2 linked regions of the Adhaeribacter radiodurans genome follow. The protein of the gene in region 2 interacts with the protein of the main gene of each other region in a pairwise test. Links are inferred from orthologs where the notes say so. Each region holds a gene or a part of one and is shown on either strand. Other genes may lie near its edges.

What was found. Proteins that work in one complex are often made in the same cells at the same time.
Region 1: the proteins of HUW48_RS22340 (region 2) and dnaE interact in binary tests that used the Escherichia coli proteins (3 or more experiments, as listed by UniProt). The link is inferred for Adhaeribacter radiodurans from one-to-one orthologs.

The regions. Positions count from the first base shown.
Region 1 is NZ_CP055153.1:1,430,615-1,436,181, forward strand. The notes cover bases 851-5,055. They hold dnaE (DNA polymerase III subunit alpha), read right to left. Parts: upstream 4,687-5,055; coding sequence 1,051-4,686; downstream 851-1,050. Other genes in these bases: HUW48_RS27210 (hypothetical protein), read left to right, coding at 4,724-4,849. Also shown: HUW48_RS06130 (DUF4056 domain-containing protein), read left to right, coding at 1-830; HUW48_RS06140 (MFS transporter), read left to right, coding at 5,174-5,567. UniProt on the Escherichia coli protein: DNA polymerase III is a complex, multichain enzyme responsible for most of the replicative synthesis in bacteria. This DNA polymerase also exhibits 3' to 5' exonuclease activity. The alpha chain is the DNA polymerase catalytic subunit.
Region 2 is NZ_CP055153.1:5,609,169-5,613,421, reverse strand. Bases 924-3,814 are described here. They hold HUW48_RS22340 (methionine aminotransferase), read right to left. Parts: upstream 2,995-3,814; coding sequence 1,852-2,994; downstream 924-1,851. Other genes in these bases: HUW48_RS22335 (hypothetical protein), read left to right, coding at 3,450-3,814; HUW48_RS22345 (amidohydrolase), read right to left, coding at 1,025-1,801. Also shown: HUW48_RS22360 (FG-GAP-like repeat-containing protein), read left to right, coding at 1-146; HUW48_RS22355 (hypothetical protein), read left to right, coding at 148-540; HUW48_RS22350 (hypothetical protein), read right to left, coding at 763-906; more of HUW48_RS22335, read left to right, coding at 3,815-3,842; mfd (transcription-repair coupling factor), read right to left, coding at 4,030-4,253. UniProt on the Escherichia coli protein: Shows aminotransferase activity with methionine and histidine as substrates, and to a lesser extent also with phenylalanine.

The DNA.
Region 1 (5,567 bases), 4.2 Mb from region 2 along the record:
TTTATACCAAACACGGCGGTTTTGTTGATATGGGCCACTTACGTGATCAAGCCGATTGGACAGCCTACCTGTATGCTTTAATTCGGGAAAGTCAAAAAAATGGCGTAACAATCCAACGCTTGGGACATGAAGGTGGTACAAAAGAGTTAAACCTGAATATACCCGCCGATTTAGATAGCACAGATGCCATTTTATTGGCTGGCCGGATTGCTTATGACTTATCGGTGTGGCACGAAATAGCCACCTGGTATGGCGCCTCTTATATCCCTTTTGTTACCGAACGGTATTCCAGCTTTTCTATCGAAGATGCATACTCCAACTTATTAGGGGTTACCTTGGGCATGGAAGCTCTTAAAAGCGATTTACCCTACGAGCAAGCCATAACTCAATTAATAGCCAAAACATTAAATAATTTAGAAGCTGTAGCCACTGAAGCAGATACCCATGCTGCCATGGAAAGTGTACTTAATGTTTGGTGGACACGCGATAAAAGGTTACCTAGCGGCAAAATATTGTTGGCGCGCCAGATAGAGGTTTATCCAGTTGTAAGGCCTTTGCTTCTCCCGGGTACAGCTAACGCCCTAGATGCAGCTGCTTTTGAGTTAACTGTTCCGGACCAGACACAAGCTCATAAGTCCTTATCTGACTTTTACCAGCTTACGATTAAGCCAAGCTATAAAGTGCCGCTTCACTTAATTTTTCCGGAAGAAGAAAAACATTTTGTTACCCAAACAGATTTTGCTTTACTTCTGCGCCAGATTGAAAAAGAAGAGCGGGCCCAACAACTGCAAACTAATTCACGAATCGTAAATTGGCGGTCTGGTAGTTGAAATATTTTTGTTCATATTGATTATTAATCTCAGATAAATTACTACAACAAAAGGCCCATAATACATGGGCCTTTTTCGTTTTTTACTCCTTCATATTGCTATCTTATCCAGGTGTATAAACTCAGACTGGCGGCATGCAGGGGCAGCTAAGCAAACCTTCTTGTTGTAGGTTCTGCCGTGTCAGGTGTTATCACCTGACACTTAATGACAGCATTAAAATCTACAACAACTTACAAACCCCCAATTCCTTTTCCTTTACCTTCAAAATAAATGTTTTCGGGTCGATGCGGTATTTGCGGGAGAACATTTCCACGGTGAGGCGTTCGTTGGGTTCGCAGAGTACCAGTTCCAGTTTTTTCTGGCCAGGTGATTCCTGTGCGGCTTGTTCAATATGGTCGATTTGCAGAGCATTCAGAGTACGAAGGTCGATGTCTAACCGAACACCCTGGGCTAATTTTTCGGCCACATCGCCGAGCAATTGCATGTTGGTAGGCTTCAATTCCCACTGGTCTTCTGATTTATAACGCAAGGTTACTTTGCCTTTTACAAACAAGAACATACCGTCTTTTAAATAAGGCGAGAACTTTACGTAATCTTCCCCGAACAAAGCCAGACCTAAAGTAGAATCATAATCTTCCAGGGTAAACAGCGCAAATGGATTTCCGTTTTTTCCCGTCCGGATGACAATATTACTTACAATACCGGCCACTGAAATATCGCGGTTTTTGTATTCGGCAATTCGGTCCAAAGGACAAGTGCAGTACGAGTCAATTTCTAATTTAAACTGGTCGAGCGGGTGACCGGAAATGTAAAAACCTACCACTTCTTTTTCCCGGCGCAGCATTTCGGTTTGGCTCCAAGGTGCTACTTCCGGTACTTTGGGCAAGGGAATTTGCACGGCACTACCACCGCCAAACAACGATTGTTGGGAGGAACTTTGCTCGGCCTGGTATTGGTTACCAAAACGGATAGATTTTTCGAGTAAATTCAGGTTTTCGCCGTCGGGTATTTCAATGTATTGCGCCCGGTGGTAGCGCTCAAACGAATCGAATGCTCCGGCTTGGGCTAAACTTTCAAAAGTTTTCTTGTTTACTGCCCGCAAATTGGCTCGTTTGGCAAAGTCAAAAACATCGGAGTAGGGTCCTTTTTTCTCCCGTTCTTCCAGAATAGCTTCTACCGCTGCTTCGCCAGTTCCTTTTACCGCTCCTAAACCAAAACGAATAGCGCCATCTTTGTTAACGTTAAATTTATAGATGGATTCGTTCACGTCCGGACCCAACACCGGTACTTGCTGGCGACGCGCTTCTTCGATAAAGAAAGTTACTTTCTTAATATCGTTCATGTTGTGCGTGAGAACGGCCGCCATGTACTCTGCGGGGTAATGCGCTTTTAAATAACCTGTTTGGTAAGCCACTACCGAGTAAGCCGCCGAGTGCGACCGGTTAAAGCCGTACTGGGCAAATTTCTCCATTACGTCGAATACTTCCGACGCTTTTTTCTCGGGTATTTTATGGAGTTCCTTGGCACCTTTAATAAATTTCTCTCGCTCTTTGGCCATTTTGGCCATATCTTTTTTACCCATTGCCCGGCGCAGCAAGTCGGCACCACCCAGGGAGTAGCCCGCTAAGATCTGGGCCGTTTGCATAATTTGCTCCTGGTACACCATAATGCCGTAGGAGTAATTCAGGATGGGTTCCAGCAGTTCGTGCGGGTATTCAACCGGTTCGCGGCCGTGTTTCCGGTTAATAAAGTTAGGAATGAACTGCATTGGACCGGGCCGGTAAAGCGCGTTCATGGCAATTAAATCCTCGATATTCGTTGGCTGCAAATCTTTTAAGTACATCCGCATGCCTTCGGATTCAAACTGGAAGGTACCAATGGTGTCACCGCGTTGGTAGAGCGCAAAAGTCTTTTCGTCTTCCAGAGGTATTTCATCGATATTAATATCTACGCCGTGATTGGTCTTAATCAATTCTAAAGCATCGCGAATAATGGTTAGGGTTTTGAGACCCAAAAAGTCCATTTTCAGCATGCCCGCGCTTTCAATTACCTTACCGTCGAACTGCGTTATGAGCAGGTCTGAATCTTTAGAGGTAGAAACCGGAATGTAATTGGTAATATCATCGGGAGCAATAATTACCCCTGCCGCGTGAATACCGGTATTACGGACAGAACCTTCCAATTTTTCTGCCAGTTGCACTACTTTTCCCCGGTGGTCGTTGCCCGCCCGAATGTTAGCCAGTTCCGGCGATTCTATAAATGCTTTAGCCAGGGTAGTACCCGGCGTTTCGGGCACCATTTTGGCCAGTTCATTAGCCTCAGATAAAGGCAATTCGGTAGCGCGGGCCACGTCTTTAATGCTCGATTTGGCCGCCATGGTACCAAAAGTGATAATCTGGGCTACCTGGGTTTTACCGTATTTCCCCACCACGTAGTCGATTACGCGCTGGCGGTTTTCGTCGTCGAAGTCAATATCAATATCGGGCATACTTACCCGTTCCGGATTTAAAAAACGCTCGAAAAGCAGGGAATACTTTATGGGGTCGATGTTGGTAATACCAACGCAATAGGCTACCGCCGAACCGGCGGCGGAACCCCGGCCCGGCCCAACTACTACTCCCATGGCCCGGCCTTGATTAATAAAGTCCTGCACAATTAAAAAGTAACCCGCAAATCCCATGGTTTCGATAATCTGCAGCTCATAGTTCAGGCGTTCTTCAACTTCGGGGGTAATTTCTTTGTACCGTTTCTTAGCGCCTTCAAAGGTCAAATGGCGCAAAAAAGCATCCGGTCCGGCGTGTTCCGCCGGTATCGGAAAGTTGGGTAATAGTATATCGCGCTGCAGTTTGGGCGGCGTTATTTTATCAACGATTTCGTTTGTATTGTCTACTGATTCCGGCACGTCGCGGAACAGTTGGTTCATCTGCGCCTGCGTTTTGAAGTAGAATTCGTCGTTGGGGAAACCAAAGCGGGTTTGCGGCCGGGGCTTCTGCATTTCTTCTTCAATCCGGTACAGCATCCGGCGGGCTACTTCGTCGTTGTTTAAGTTTTTGCGGAGGTTATCCAGGTGGTCGTAAGCAACCTCGCCCTTAGAAGTTAACAACCGGAAATATTTGGTGTTGAAATCACCAACCGGAATACTTTCGTCTTCGCCGGTATTCACGCAGAGCAGAATGTCGTGGGCATTCCAGTCGTTTTGCTCAATGTAGTGCGAGTCGTTGGTGCAAATTACTTTTACGTTGTATTTCTTCGCCCACTTGAGTAATACCTGGTTTACATCTTCCTGGCTCTTACCGGTGTTATCAATATTTTGCAGGCCGTGCCGCTGAATTTCGATGTAATAATCTTCGCCGAATAAATCGAGCCACCATTTCAATATTTCTTCGGCTTCTTCTTCGCTTTTCCATAAAATAGCTTGCGGTACTTCCGCCCCAATGCAGCAACTGGTGGCAATTAAGCCCTTCGAGTATTTTTGCAGAAGCTCTTTATCAATGCGTGGCCATTTACTATACAAACCTTCAATGTAGCTCATGGAGCAAAGCTTCGACAGGTTTTTGTAGCCGTCCTGGTCTTTGGCCAATAAAAGTTGATGGTAGCGGTTATCGCGTTGTTCTTTAGTAAAAACTTTCTGATGGCGGTCCTGCACCAAATAAAATTCGCAGCCCACAATGGGTTTTACGTTGTATTTATTGGCTTCGGCCACAAAGTTAAAAGCCCCAAACATATTACCGTGGTCGGTCATAGCAACGGCCTTCATACCATCGGCTTGGGCTTTCTTCATCAGGCCGCCAATGCTGGCAGCACCATCGAGCAAAGAGTATTGAGTATGGCAGTGTAAATGCGAGAATTCAGGCACGAGAAGTGAATTAGAAATTAATAATTACAAATTAGAAATGGAAGATAAGGAAAAATCAGCATCGGTTGAACTACCATTATCTCCGGTTCACAACAATAAAATTAAGCAAAAAGTAGCAGTTCCGAAAGCAAAAGTTAAGCTCATTAGGTTACTCCTTGCTTAAGATTATGGGTAAGCAGGAAAGTTAGATAAGCTAAAAATCAAAGCACCAGTTATGTTACTAAATCCGCATCCTAGTTTTAGTAAATATTTCGGCGAATCAGTTAGTGAAGAAAGCCTGACACCTGTTTCCTTTGGCAATAAATGGTTTTTTAAAGTTCTGGTGCCTACAGTGGGCACTTTCTGACGAATGGAAGCATAAACCTTCTTAAAAGAGCCCAACCTTAGTTCCGGATTTAATTTTTTACTGATTTAAAATTATTTCAGCCTATTGTTAACTTTTTCGTAAAGTTAGTTTGGTAACGAAAAACCAGATCAGGGTAAACGAATGGAAGCAACAGCAGAGAAGAAAAACAAAGTTACATTAGCCGAAATGTTTCGGGCCTTGCAGTACCGGAATTACCGGCTCTTTTTTATGGGGCAAGGTGTTTCTTTAATTGGTACCTGGATGCAGCAGGTAGCCATGAGCTGGCTGGTTTATCGACTTACTAATTCTGTTTTGTTGTTAGGTATTTTGGGTTTTGCCGGTCAGGTACCAGCATTTCTGTTAGGGCCTTTTGCCGGTGTACTTTCTGATCGATTTAATAAACACCGCATTTTAATTTTAACGCAATCTCTAGCTATGCTGCAAGCTACAATTCTAGCCGTGTTGGTGCTTACTAATGCGGTAACTATCTACTGGATTTTGGCTCTGAGTATATTCTTAGGAATTGTTAATGCTT
Region 2 (4,253 bases):
AAGGAAGAAAAGTACGCTCCAGTGGTTTAAGTTACGCCCGGGAACACCAGTTTAACGTGGCCAATTTAGCAGCCGGTTTGTATTATGTACAAGTACAAACTGCAGCGGGTAAAACAGCTGGTTACCGGTTACTAATTAGCCAATAATATGTTTGCTTTTATTTACGCCGATTTACAATTCCAACCCATTTTTCCGTATCAAAAACCACTTCTAATTAAAGTAAAAAATTACTTTCCGAAAGTAGATTGCCTGGACGTAGATTCTTTTTCTGAAGAGTTTTTAATTACGCATACCTGCCAGGTAACCCAACAAGCAGAGCGCTGCAGTATTTACTTTAACTGTCCGGAACCGGATATATCTTTAGGTGCTACAATCCGTTTAGCAGAAGTTCTTATTCGTCGGCAGCAACAGAGTTTGGTTATTTTACAAGGCGAACACCAACGGCTCGAACGCCTGCTCACCAACCGAACCCAACTTACTTTTTTTAAAAACCCAGAGGAACAGCTTTTATTTCAGAATTTAGAAGATTTTTATAGTTAGTGCTTTAGAAGGCAAACCAAAACCTTAGTTAAGAAATTTCTATCAAATAAAAATAAGTAAAGCAAATCTACTATTCCTACCAATCTTATTGTTTAACCATTATCGCCCGTGACTTCCGTCACTTTCCTTTTAAAGCTGACAAATTGATAGAATACATAGTTTGCAAGGCACGGAAGTAACTTCCGCGCCATAAAGACCATAAAGAAGTCGTAGAGAGTTGATTCAGGTCTCTACTAGTAACTGACACCAGTTTGGCTGTTGAGGGCCTTCTAAGGTTCCGGTGTGGCATAGCCACATTCCGCAGACGGAGTCGAGGAAAGGAAGCTTAGACCAGCCCGAAAGAGCCAAACGAGGCCCGCCGGCCATGAGGCAAACTTAGTCCTTTGAACTGCATCAGCACCCTAGCTTGGAGACTTGCAAAGGCTCCAAAAGCAAGCCGATATTAAACAAATAATCTAATAATTGTTACAATAAATAGATGCTTTTACGATATCGTAAAATCATCAGCATCCAAATAAGCCGGAAAGCTCTTTCGGAAATCTTCTAATTCCTGGCGATTAAGAGTAATGGTTTGAGTACTCTCCTTGGACCCCGCCGAAAATAAAATAGCACCTTTAAAATTAACTACCATCGAATCTCCGTTGTACAAATGACCGTTGCCATCGTCGCCTATCCGGTTTACCCCAGCTACATAGGCTACATTCTCAATGGCGCGGGCGGGTAGTAAGGTTTTCCAGGCTATATCTCTTTTCGCGGGCCAATTTGCCACGTAGAGCAGTAAGTCGTATTCGTTTTGTACGTTGCGGCTCCAAACCGGGAATCGCAGATCATAGCAAATCAAGGGGCAAACCTTCCATCCTTTTAAGGTGACGATTAACTTACGCGCTCCGGCAGCATATACCTGGGTTTCGCCGGCCATTCTAAATAAATGTTTTTTGTCGTAATAAGCATAGTTGCCATCAGGCGGCATCCAGATTAAACGATTAAAATAATTCTCGCCTTCTTTTATAATCAAACTTCCGGTAATTACAGCTTTAGTTGCTGCGGCCATGTTTTGCAGCCAGAGTAAAGTGGGGCCATACATGGTTTCGGCCAGTTCCGGAGCCTGCATACTAAAGCCAGTCGTAAACATTTCCGGCAGAATTATTAAATCGGTAGGTTGATTTATCTCTTCTATTTTATGGGCCAGCATTTCCAGGTTTAAGGCTCGATCGTGCCAGTAAAGCGGCGTTTGAATGAAGGTTATAGTTAAGTTCTGCATGGTTAAAAAAAGTAAATTTTCTGGAATGGGGCCGAACCAAAAATTAAAATTTATAAACGATTTAATTTTTCGGCGGCGGCGCGTAAGGTGTCCTCGTTTTTAGCGAAACAAAAGCGGAGCAAGCCATGATCGGTTTGCTGGTGGTAAAATACCGAGATAGGGATAGCTGCTACGCCCACTTCAGTTGTTAACCTACGGGCAAAAGCCTGATCCCTTTCCTGGGTAATGTTTTCGTAGCTTACTAATTGAAAATACGTGCCCGCCGAAGGTGTTAAGGTAAACCGGGAGCTTTGCAGTAATTGATGAAATAAATCACGTTTGGCCTGGTAAAATGCCGGCAAAGTAAGATAATGTTCCTGATTATCGAGGTAATCGGCAATGGCGTACTGAATAGGAGTAACCGTACTAAAAGTCAAATACTGGTGTACTTTCCGGAATTCAATGGTCAATGCCGCAGGAGCCACACAATAAGCCACTTTCCAGCCAGTAGCATGGTAGGTTTTGCCGAACGAAGAAATGACAAAGCTACGAGCGGCCAGTTCGGGTTTAGTAAGTAAACTTAAATGCGGTTGGCCATCAAAAACCATGTGTTCGTAAACTTCATCGCTGATAATTAAAATATTAGTATCTGTCACCAATTCGGCTAGATTTAGTAAATCCGAAGCGCTTAAAACGGCTCCCGATGGATTATGCGGCGAATTAAGTAAAATAGCCCGGGTGCGGGACGTAATGGCTTCTTTTACCAGTTGCCAGTTTATTGCAAAAGAAGGTACTTGCAGAGGTACAAAAACGGGTTGGCCACCATTGAGTAAAATAGCCGGCACGTACGAATCGTAAGCCGGTTCGAGTATAATTACTTCATCTCCGGGGCGTAAAATGGCTGCCAGAGCAGCGTATAAAGCTTCGGTAGCACCCGAAGTAATAGTTATTTCAGTATCGGGGTCGGGCGCAAACCCGTACAATTTTTCGGTTTTACTGCTTATCTGTTCGCGTAATTTTAGTACCCCGGCCATTGGAGCGTACTGGTTAAAACCTTGCCTTAAATAATCGCTTACCAACTCAGTTAATTCTGGTGGACAATTAAAATCCGGAAAGCCTTGCGATAGATTGATAGCGCCGTACTGCTGCGCCAACTGCGACATCACCGTAAAAATGCTGGTGCCAACTTGAGGTAATTTGGAGGTAAGTATCATGCGTAAAACAGAAACGGCGCTAAATTAGAAATTAACTAGCGGGATAACGAATAGTAGTTATTTTCTGATAATAAATTTAAAACAAGCCCCGCTACTTCCTTTATTATTTTTTAAACCACATAACGGCAAATCTCGTTTATATCGAAATTGTGTGTTTAGCTATTCAACACAGGTCTTAAAAGAGTTTTAAATTCTTTACCAGGACTACCTGAAATAGACCAGTTCTCTTATTGTGCACTCAGCAATTTGCTAGTAGGACTCTGTTTAACTCAGTTCTAGGAAAGAGGAAGATACGTAAATATAGTTGAGCAAAATAAGCAGGCAATCTAACTTAATCACAGAAAAATATAGAATTATTTAAATATATTACTTGGCCTTTGTTTTTGGCCTGATTTTTAAACATTATATGCTACGACAGGTCTTTAGGAGAGTTGTCATAGAACTGCTCTTTCGGAATGGAAAAACTATACTTTACAGATCAAATCGAAATTTTTTACGATACAGACAACAACTGGATTTATGTTAATTGGATTGGTTTCCAAACGACGCAGTCGGTAAAAGATGGCTGCGGCAAAATACTCGAATATCTTATTTCCGAGGCGTGTACTAAAGTTCTAAACGATAACACTCTGGTAGAAGGTATGTGGTCTGGTGCCGCCAAATGGGGTGCCGATATTTGGTTTCCGGATTTACAGGCGCATGGCCTGCAAGCCTTTGCCTGGATTTATTCCCCGAGTATGCTCAGCCGCTTATCCACGGAAAAAACCTTAACGCACGCTCACCATCCGGATTATATTCAAACCTTCGACGACATAGAAGAAGCAAAGGCCTGGCTGCGGAATGTATAATTTAGTCGATAGACCATGGACCATAGTCCAAAGCAAAAATTTAAAAAGATACGTTTATAGCACTTAAACAGAAGTTTAAGGTAATTTATGGGCAACTAACGCCATTGCCCTTAGATCTTCGTCAGACTAAAATTTACGATTATTTAAAAATTTACCTTCCACCAGCCGGCGCCTTTCCTACTTAGCTTTAGTGCTTAATACTTTCGGTTAACTGCTCAAATACGTCGCAGGCGGCATTTACCGATTTAATGTTGTCAAAAATAACGATCAGTTTGTCTTTGGTTTCTTTCAGCCGCGATTGACGGGGATGTTGCTGCACGTATTTTAAGATGTGGCCAAAAGTTTCTGACTGAAAATATTTGTCGTTATTTACCGAAGAGATATACCCTTTCATTACCTCTTTCTTAATCG